2 regions of the Mycobacterium sp. NPDC006124 genome follow, and region 2 is predicted to be linked to the other one. Evidence: predicted binding sites of a transcription regulator. Region 2 holds the regulator's gene; the other holds the start of a gene.
The links. Region 2 encodes LexA, which represses DNA repair genes until DNA is damaged. Its sites were predicted from a motif close to CGAACANNTGTTCG; they were not measured.
Positions count from the first base shown of each region.

Region 1 (4,888 bases), on a different contig from region 2:
CGGTCCCGCCCATTCCGCCGGTTCCACCGCCGGTTCCTCCGTAACCGCCGGTGCCGCCGGTACCTCCGGTGGCTCCCGCTCCGCCGGCTCCGCCCGGTCCGCCGTCTCCGCCTCTCGTACCGCCGCTGCCACCGGTCCCGCCGGTGCCTCCGGTAGAGCCGGCGACCCCGCCCCCGCCGGCACCGCCGGGTCCTCCCGCAGTACTACCGTTGCCGCCGTTGCCGCCGGTCCCGCCGGGATTACCGAGCCCACCTGCGCTGCCCGGAAGCCCCAGGACGCCGTTCGGCGTCACCCCGCCGTTCGCCCCGGTGGTGCCGGGCGGGCCCATGGGTGGCCCGGGCGTCGGGTTCACGCCGTTGGCGCTCATGCCATCGACACCACGTGTCCCGGGGTCTCCGTCGACCCCGTCGGTCCCGTCGTCGCCGCGCGCTCCGTCGACGCCGTTCGTCCCCTTCTCGCCCGCGGCGCCAACGGCGGTGCTGTCAGCGCCCGCCACACCGGTGGTTCCAGCTATGCCCTTGCCTCCGCGACCGCCGTCGCCGCCATTTCCGATCAGCAAGCCGCCTCGGCCACCGTCCCCGCCGGTCGCTCCAGCAACGGTGGCGTCGCCGCCCATGCCGCCGTTGCCGATGAGCCCGGCGTCGCCGCCGCGGCCACCATTGGCGCCGCGGCCGCCGTTGCCGAAGAAGAAGCCGCCGTTTCCGCCGTTGCAGGCCGTTCCGACGCAGTCTGCGGCGGCGTCCGCACCATTGCCGATGAAGGCACCGATGAGCGCCGCGAAGGGGTCGGGCGCCGCAGGGGCAACGCCGGACACCGAGGGCACCATCAACGCATAGAGCCCAGGAGTCGAACCCACCGTCGATTTGCCACCGCGATCGGTCGCCGAGTGCCTCGACGGATCGATGACCCACCACGGGAGCGGCGTGGACGCCAGCATCAGGTCGACCGACTGGCTCGCCGCGTCGCGGGTCGCGTTATCGTTCGCGCCGGTGTCGGCGTGTGCCGGACCCGCCAGCAGCAGACCCGTGCCGGTCAACGCGGCGCCCACGGTCAACATCGGCAGGAGGCGCAGGCACCGCTGCGTCATCATGCTCCGACTCGCGAGATGGCGTGCATACCGGTCATGTCGGAACTCCTCAGAATCCTTGGATCGAGCGCTTCGGGCAAACTAGCATCGTGAGGCCGCATATGTAAACATCGGCGTTCCTGGATCGCTGAGCGGGTTCTTATCGTGCAGTCTGACCAAGCCGACGCACCTTTCTCTTGCGTTCGGGGCTACCTATCTCCCGACGCCGCCAACAGTTCGCAACGTCCTGCCGCCAAAGGCGATCCGAGCCGCACCGCGGGGCCGGTGCTGCCCATCACGTCGGACATGCCAGCGCAGAAGTTCCGGAACGAGCTGCGACTGCTGTGAGACCACGACCGCCCGGGTCCGCAAGCGCATTCCCTTTGTCTCTAGTCGTCAGCAAGCGTCATCGCCCTCCTGGCCGAGGAGTCGGCCGGGGTGGTGGTGGTAGTTGATGCGGGCTTGCCCGACGTCGAGTTCGGGCGGCGGGATCCATTCGGCGATCCCGTTGCGCAGGATGACGGTCCAGCCGGCTTCGGCGAGGCGGTTGTCGGCGCCGCAGGCCAGGACTTCTTCGTCGATGTTGGTTTGTCCGCCCTTGGCCCACCCGTTGGTGTGGTGGACCTGGGTGCCGTAGCCCGGGACGGTGCAGCCGGGCTTGGTGCACCCCCGGTCTCGGGCGTGCAGCACGACGCGGTGGGCCTTCGGGGCGATGCGTTTGGACCGCCCGCAGTACAGCGCTTCGTTGGTGTGGGTGTCGAACACGGTCAGGTAGTGGATGGCGTGCGAGGCGATTCGGATCAGGTCACCCATCGGCAGCAGCGTCCCGCCCGCGGTGACACCCGATCCGGCGGCCTTCTCCAAGTCCTGCACGGTCGTGGAGACGATCACGGTGACGGGCAGGCCGTTGTGCTGACCCAGCTCGCCGGAGGCCAACGCGGAGCGGCCGACGGCGATGAGCGCGTCGTGCTGGCGTTGCCCCAGGGTGCGGCCGTCGGCGTCGATCTGGGCTTGCGACGGTGTGCCGGAGGTGCACGGGTGCTCGTCGTCGGGGTTGCACATGCCGGGGGCGGCGAGTTTGGCGATGATGGGTTCGAGGGTGGCGCGGAACTCGGGGGTGACCCAGCCGGTGATGCGGCTCATCCCATGGGGTCCTTGCGGACCCAGGAGCAGGCGGCGTTTACGGGCGCGGTGCTGATCGTCGGGTTCGGGGCCGTCCTGATCGATCAGGGTGGCCAGGGTGGCGGCGTCCTGGCGTAGAGTCTGCGGTCCGGTTTGTGTGGCGATGCGCACCAGGGAGGCCTCGGACTGCTCCCGCGTCACGGGGTCGACCCAGCCGGGCAGATCGTCGAGGAAGGTGCGGATGACCTCGACGTGCTCCGGGCCGATCGTGCCGGCGGCGCGGGCGGCGGCGGTCCGAGCGAGCAGCGGGGCCATCGCCTCGCCGGTGAACGAAGTCCGCGGCCCCAGATCGGTGGCCTCGGCCAGCCGCCGGGTGGCCTCGCGGCCGGAGATCCGCAGCCGCTGCGTCAGCACCGACTTCAGCGACTTCGAGCCCAGCTCGGTCGGGGAGACCTCGCGCAGGAGCCGGGCCAAGACTTGGTGCTCCAGCGTCGGTACCCGCCACGCCGCGGTCTGGATCTCACCGAGCAGCTCGAGCAGTTCGGGGTGGGTGAACCCGTCACAGTCCAGGACGACCAACTCCGTGACCGCCGCGGTGTAGGCGGCAACCGCGGCGGCGACCCGATCCGAACTCATACCCGAACACTAGTTCGACCCACCGACAGAAAAGCCGGGGCTGTGACCAGTGAAACCGAAGTGACACAGGGGTTTTGAACGATTGGCGAGCGTGCGTCGAGAGCCACATTCGGTAGGCGTGTCGCGGAGGAGGAGGGGTCAGTGGTCGGCGGCGTACAGGTGCACCAGCCCCGACGCCACCGCGAAGCGCGGTCCGTGACGGGCGTCGACGTTGGCGCGGCCCACCACCGTCGCGGTGGCGCGCAGGGCCTCGGAGACGGTGCGCAGCAGCTCGTCGTCCAGCGCCCCTCCCCCGGCCAGCACCAGCGCGGGCGGCGGCGCGTCGAAGGCCCGTAGGCAGCGGACGATGTTGGCCGCGACGGTCTCCTGCTTGACGGCCAACCGCAGACTGCGCCATTCCTCGGCAGCCAGTTTGTGGGAGAACGGCACCAGGCCCGCGCTGCCGCGGGTGCACAACCGGCCGATCGCGTCGGCGGGCGCCGGGCTGTCGAGGAACAGCCGGCGACCGTCCTCCTCATGGGCCACGTGCGGCCCCTCCACCCGCAGGGCGGGCGTCCGCTTGACCCGTTCGGCCAGAGCCCGGGGAACGCCGAGCACCCTGGCGACGGCCGTCGTGATCGCCTCACCCGCGCCGGCCGCGGTCACCTCCCGGCCCTCGCCGATGAGATCGATCGTGCCGCCGCCGATGTCGCAGACGACGGTGCCCGGTGGCAACCCGGGGGTCGTGCGTGCGCCGGCGGCCGCGGCGGCCGGTTCGCCGGCGACGGTCCGCGTCGGACGGCCGGTCAGCCGCGCCAGAGTCTCCGCGGCGTCGGCGACCAGGTCGGCGGCGAGCAGCGCGACGACGGTTCCGCGAGTGTCGGCGACGCCTCGCCGCAACCATGCCCCGTCGTCGATGGAGGAGAGGTCGGTGAAGAACGCGTCATCGACGGCCAGGCCGTCTCGCGCCGACCGCACCGCCCCGAGTCGCACCTCGACCACGGTGCCGGGTGGCGAGAGTCGCAGGACGACGTGCGCCTGGGCGGGTGAGTACCGCACCACCTCACCGTCGACCATGCAGTCGACGTAGTCGTCGTCGACGGCAGGCGGCTCGGGTGGTCCGGTTCGCGGCGTGACCGCCAGGGCCGGGGAATCGGCCAGCTCCCTGGTGAATTCGGCGACCTCGGCGATGTGGTCGTGGCCCAACTCGAGGGCGACGCACAGTGCGATCGGGTCGGCCATGGCGCGGTAGGCACGGCCCTCGGCGACGACCTCGACGGCGATCAGTGCACCGGGTTCGACGCCGTCGAGCGCGACCTCGTCGACCACCGGTACGTCGACCGAGATGCGGTTGCGGATGAGCACGGCGTCGTCCTGCGCGGCGATTACCCCGACGACGGCCCAGCCTCGCGCCACGGCGGCGTCGATCTCCCGTGCGGCGACCTCGAAGTCGGTGTCTCGGTCGACCGAAACGATTGCGGGACCGCTGATTACGTCACCACCAAGGCTGTGCAGCGGACGGTGCCGTCCGACGCCGAATCCCGTGCCCGCGGGGGTGCTCGCGTCGACGGCGCGCAGGCTGCGCACCGGCGAGCGCGGGGAGGTCGGCGGCGGGAGTGGCGCGGTCGCCGTGTCCACCGGTCGCAGTGCGGCCAGAAGGATTTCGTCCACCTCGACACCGGCCTCGACCTGCAATTTATGCAGCAGCGCCGCGGCGCCCTCCAGCGACTCGGCGGAACCCTTGCGGCCGCGGGTGGGTGCCTGCCCGTGCACCACCCGTTCGACCGCACCACCGCTCACCCGTGCGACGACGATCTCGGTGGTGTGGTTGCCGACGTCCACCCCGGCGACCACGGCCGTCACCGCAGCAGGCCCCGGCGGGCGTAGACGGCAGCAGCTTGGCGGACCAGTTCGGCGCACCGCGCGGCACCACGCGTCTCGAGGGAGACCCGCAGCGACTCCAACTCCTCGACGGTCGAGCGGTGGGGGCGCAGCGCCTCGTAGAGTCTCATGACGTCTTCATCGTCGATGAGCGCGAGTTCGGCTGCGCGAAGGAAGTTCTCGGCCAGTTGCGGGTTGCCGCCC
Region 1 is NZ_JBEXUA010000012.1:9,117-14,004, forward strand. Features, by position in the region: gene ABZ195_RS21645 (PGRS repeat-containing protein) at 1-1,090, opposite strand, end outside; gene ABZ195_RS21650 (HNH endonuclease signature motif containing protein) at 1,463-2,824, opposite strand; gene ABZ195_RS21655 (diol dehydratase reactivase ATPase-like domain-containing protein) at 2,963-4,657, opposite strand; gene ABZ195_RS21660 (diol dehydratase small subunit) at 4,663-4,888, opposite strand, start outside.
Region 1: ABZ195_RS21650 (HNH endonuclease signature motif containing protein) is a predicted target of LexA. The motif match lies at 2,828-2,841, and genes of this name have one in related genera.

Region 2 (4,888 bases):
CTTGGCACCGAGGCTCTGGCCCTGCTGCGCCTACCGCTGGTGTTGCCTGCCCTACGACTGGTCGGGCGCCTCGGTGGGCCGCTTCTCGGTTCAACCGGGGTCGGTCGCGACATTCCGGACATGCTCAGGATCTTGGCCGACCTGCCCGAGCCCACGGCATCGTCGGCGTTCGCCAGGACCTTGCGCGCGGTGGTCGACCGGCGCGGACAGGTCGTGACCATGCTCGATCGATGTTATTTGACCGAATCCGTTCCCGTACAACTGATTTGGGGCTCTCAGGACTCGGTGATCCCGGTCAGCCATGCCCGGATGGCCCACACCGCGATGCCCGGCGCCCAACTCGAGGTGTTCGAGGGATCGGGCCACTTCCCCTTCCACGACGACCCCGACCGCTTCGTCGAGGTGGTCGAGAAGTTCATCGGGGCGACCGACCCCGCGGTCTACGACCAGGAGGCGTTGCGCGATCTGCTGCGCGCCGGGGTCAGCGAAGGCGGACTCACCGGGTCGATCGACACCCGTGTCGCGGTGCTCGACGCCCTCGGCGCCGACGAGCGAAGCGCGACCTGACCACTGACTGGTCGCCCCCACGTAGCATCGCGTCATGACCTTGGACGTGACCGTGTTACGGGTCTTCGCCAACGCCGACGGTGAGTACGGCAACCCGTTGGGTGTCGTCGACGCCAGCCTGGTACCGCCGCCGGACCGGCAACGAGTCGCGGCCCAATTGGGTTACAGCGAAACGATCTTCGTCGACCTGCCATCGGCGGACGCGACGACCACGACGGCGCACGTCTTCACCCCGACGGTGGAACTCCCCTTCGCGGGACACCCGACGGTGGGTGCGTCGTGGTGGCTGAAGGAACGCGGCACTCCCGTCAACACGCTTCAGGTACCCGCGGGGGTGGTGCCGGTGGCCTACGACCGGTACGCCGACGGCGAGTTCACCGCGGTCAGTGCGCGCGCGGACTGGGCGCCCGACTTCGCGATCTACGACATGGGCTCGGTCGACGAGGTGCTTGCCGCCGATCCCGACGACTACCGCGACGCGGTCGAGCACTACATCTGGGCGTGGGTCGACGAAGGCGAGGGACGGATCCGTTCGCGAATGTTCGCCAGCGACCTGGGCATTCCGGAGGACGAGGCCACCGGCGCCGGCGCGGTCCGCATCACCGACCGTCTCGGCCGCGACCTGATCATCACCCAAGGCAAGGGTTCGGAGCTTCGGACGGGGTGGAGCGCAGACGGCTGGGTGACGGTCGCCGGCCGGGTCGTCGACGACGGCGTACGCCGACTCGACTAGGACGTCAGGTCGACGCCACGCCCCGGTGGGCGCGCAGCGCCTCGATCTCGCGTTCGAAGTCTGCCGCCGACGAGAACGACCGGTAGACCGACGCGAAGCGCAAGTAGGCCACTTCGTCCAGGTCGCGAAGCGGGCCGAGAATGGCCAAACCCACCTCGTTGCTGGGGATCTCCGGCGAACCGGCGGCACGCACGGCATCCTCCACCTGCTGGGCCAACAGGTTCAGGGCGTCGTCGTCGACGTCGCGGCCCTGGCAGGCGCGTCGCACACCCTTGATGACCTTTTCGCGGCTGAACGGTTCGGTGACACCGCTGCGCTTGACGACCGCGAGGACGGCGGTCTCGACGGTGGTGAACCGACGGCCACACTCCGGGCAGGACCGGCGGCGTCGAATCGCCTGGCCCTCATCGGCTTCGCGCGAATCCACCACCCGCGAATCGGGATGACGGCAGAACGGACAGTGCATCTCCGCTCCTTCGCCGCACGAACCTACTCCGGTCGCATACGAGCCTACCGTTGCACGGCAGCGATATTGACGGCGCATGCCGGGGATCACCCAACCGGCGCGATGAGCGTCTGCCCGGCGTCGACCGCGGCCGTCTTCAACTCGTTGAGGTCGCGGATCTCGTCGACCACCGCACCCACCGAGGCGTCGGGGGCAATGCGCTGGGCCAGCTGCTCCAGCGATTCGCCGGCCTGGACCTGCACCACGGCGAGCCGCGGCGGGGTGGTGGCGGGCGACTCCGGGGCCGCCATCTCCGCAACGAGTCCGAGCCACACCGTGATGGCGGCCGCGACGAGTGCCAGCAACACGGTCGCCAGCGGGGTGACCTTCTTGCGGCGGTGGGACGCCCGTGACATCAGGACACCGGTGCCCCGGTAGTCGATGGGCGTACCCGCGGGCCGGTGCGGCTGCGGACCGCGCCGCGCACCAGGCGAGGTACGCCGCACCGGCCGCATGGGCCGCACGACGAGGTCGGTGGGGTCTTCTCGGGTGATGATCGTCATCTCGCGGGCCTTTCCAGTGGGTCTCGGTTCGCTCTTGTGTTCGAATGTTAATCGCTCAGGTGTTCGATGACTAGAACACGTGATCGAACTGTTGCAAACCGTAGCGGGACCCACCGACAAGTCCGCGCGTGACGACTGGAGCGCGACACGCGTCGAACACATGTTTGATTCCGTGCCGTGGGGCGACTACATTCGGCGCCATGAGCGACAGCAACGACACGGTTCTGACCGAACGTCAGCGCACCATCCTGGAGGTCATCCGCACGTCGGTGATGACCCGTGGATATCCGCCCAGCATCCGCGAGATCGGCGACGCCGTCGGTTTGACCTCGACGTCGTCGGTCGCCCACCAACTCCGCACGCTGGAGCGCAAGGGCTACCTACGTCGCGACGCGAACCGGCCCCGCGCCGTCGACGTCCGCGCGGTCGACGATCCGTCGCGGCAGCCTCCCGCCACGGTCACCACCGACGTCGCCGGGTCCGACGCACTGCCCGTACCGACGTTCGTGCCAGTCTTGGGCCGCATCGCGGCCGGCGGACCGATCCTGGCCGAGGAAGCCGTCGAAGACGTCTTCCCACTGCCGCGTGAACTCGTCGGCGAGGGTTCCTTGTTCCTGCTGAAGGTGGTCGGCGAATCGATGGTCGACGCAGCGATCTGCGATGGTGACTGGGTCGTGATCCGTCAGCAGAACGTCGCCGACAACGGCGACATCGTGGCGGCCATGATCGACGGCGAGGCCACCGTCAAGACCTTCAAACGCACGAGCGGCCAGGTGTGGTTGATGCCGCACAACCCGGCCTTCGACCCGATTCCCGGCAACGACGCAGCCATCCTCGGCAAGGTGGTCACCGTGATCCGCAAGGTCTAGCTCACCGCTAGCCCTTGGCGAAACCGTTCGTCAGCGCGAATTCCTCACTGGCGAACCATATCTCGGGTTCGACGTCGTCGTACCCGCCGCTGCCCGGTGTCCAATACAGGCCCGTCTTGGTATCGGCCTTGATCGGATACCCGGAGGGGGCGTCACGGTCACCTCGGGCGAGTCGCAGCGACGGCTCGGCCACCACCGGCTCCGCGAGGTGGATGGCCGCATGCCGACCGCTGGGCGGGCCACTGTCGAATTCCGGTTCGGGCTGCGCCTCATCGTCCACGACGGGCTCCTCGACGACGGGCTCGACCATGATGACGGGATCGGCGGTGGTGACGGAATCAGGCTCGTCCAGATCGGAGAACCACGGCGCCTCGGGTTCGTCCCCGGTCGTCGCGACGATCGGTGTCGGGGCGGTGTCGATGGCGTCCTGGTCGTCCGACAGATCGGCTACGAAGCCGTCGTGGGTCTCCCCGTCGGCCGTCGGGGAACCGTCCCCGTGCTCATCGGCGGGCATCGCCCAGCTGCTGCGTCGCCCCTCCGAGTCGGCGCCGTGCTCGCCCACGGGGATGGGTCCGGAGTGTTCCTCCAGGTAGTCGTCCTCGTCGTAATCGTCGTCGTAATCGTCGTCGAACTCGTCGCGCGAGGCGCGGTCATGGCGGCGGCGGTTCAGCAGCACGGCGGCCGCCACCACCCCGATCAGGATCAGCACCGGCACGATGCCCAGCAGCCACCACACGTTGGGCCGGAACCACCCGGACCCGCCGTCCGAGCTCGCGGCGGGGGCGGCCGACGCCTCCGGCGACGTGGCACCGGGCACCTCGAGCCCCTTGAGCTGAGACTGCAGGCTGGCCGGCTCGGTGGTGAACTCGTTGGTCGTCTTGTTCCACGAGACGGCACCGCCGCTGAACTTCTGGGTGACGACGTCGCCGTCGACGCTCTGGTCGGCCGTCGGAGCGCCCAGCTGCCCCGTGGCGCCACCGAGCTTCGTCCAGGCCGCGTTCATCGCCCCCCGCACGATCACCGCGCCGAAGTCGGGCGTCCAGAAGATCACCGGCTTGTCCGCGGCAGCGAAGCTGGCGACCTTGCTCATGGGCGCCAGACCACCGTCGGTTTCGTCGCCGGTGGGGAATCCGAGGTCACCCTCGGGCCCGCCCACGCTTTCGTACTTGGCCAGTACCTGTCCGGTCAGGACGTTGGCGCCCGTCGCGGGGCTGTAGTAGATCTTGCCGCCCGCGAAGTTCTGGCCGGCGCCGTCGGACCCGATGGCGTACTGGTCGCCGTCGGAGGCGCCCAGCGGCCCCAGCGGACCGCCCGCTGCCCTGCGCGCCGTGGCGATGGCCGTCGTCACGTCCCCGGGAATCTCCAGCCCGGCGAGTTGGTCGGCCAGCTCCGGCGGAACGGTGGTGAAGGCGTTGGTCTTGCGGTTCCAGGTGATCTGGCCGCCGGTGAAGGTTTGGCCAATCTCGTCGCCGCGGTAGGTCTCGTCGTCGGTGGGGACGCCGAGCACCCCGGCCGAACCGCCCAGCTTGTCCCACGCGGAGTTGACCGCGCCGCGCACCACGTGCGCACCCGTGTCGGGAGTCCAGAAGATCACCGGACGATCGGCCGCGCTGAAGGTCGTGTTCCGGCTTCCCGGTGCCTTGCCGTCCCCTTCGTCGATGGTCGGAAAGCCGAGGTCGCCGTCGGCCGGCCCGCCCAACGCCTGATACTC
Region 2 is NZ_JBEXUA010000001.1:642,590-647,477, reverse strand. Features, by position in the region: gene ABZ195_RS03075 (alpha/beta hydrolase) at 1-567, shown strand, start outside; gene ABZ195_RS03070 (PhzF family phenazine biosynthesis protein) at 602-1,300, shown strand; gene nrdR (transcriptional regulator NrdR) at 1,305-1,766, opposite strand; gene ABZ195_RS03060 (LysM peptidoglycan-binding domain-containing protein) at 1,853-2,308, opposite strand; gene lexA (transcriptional repressor LexA) at 2,509-3,177, shown strand; gene ABZ195_RS03050 (hypothetical protein) at 3,185-4,888, opposite strand, start outside.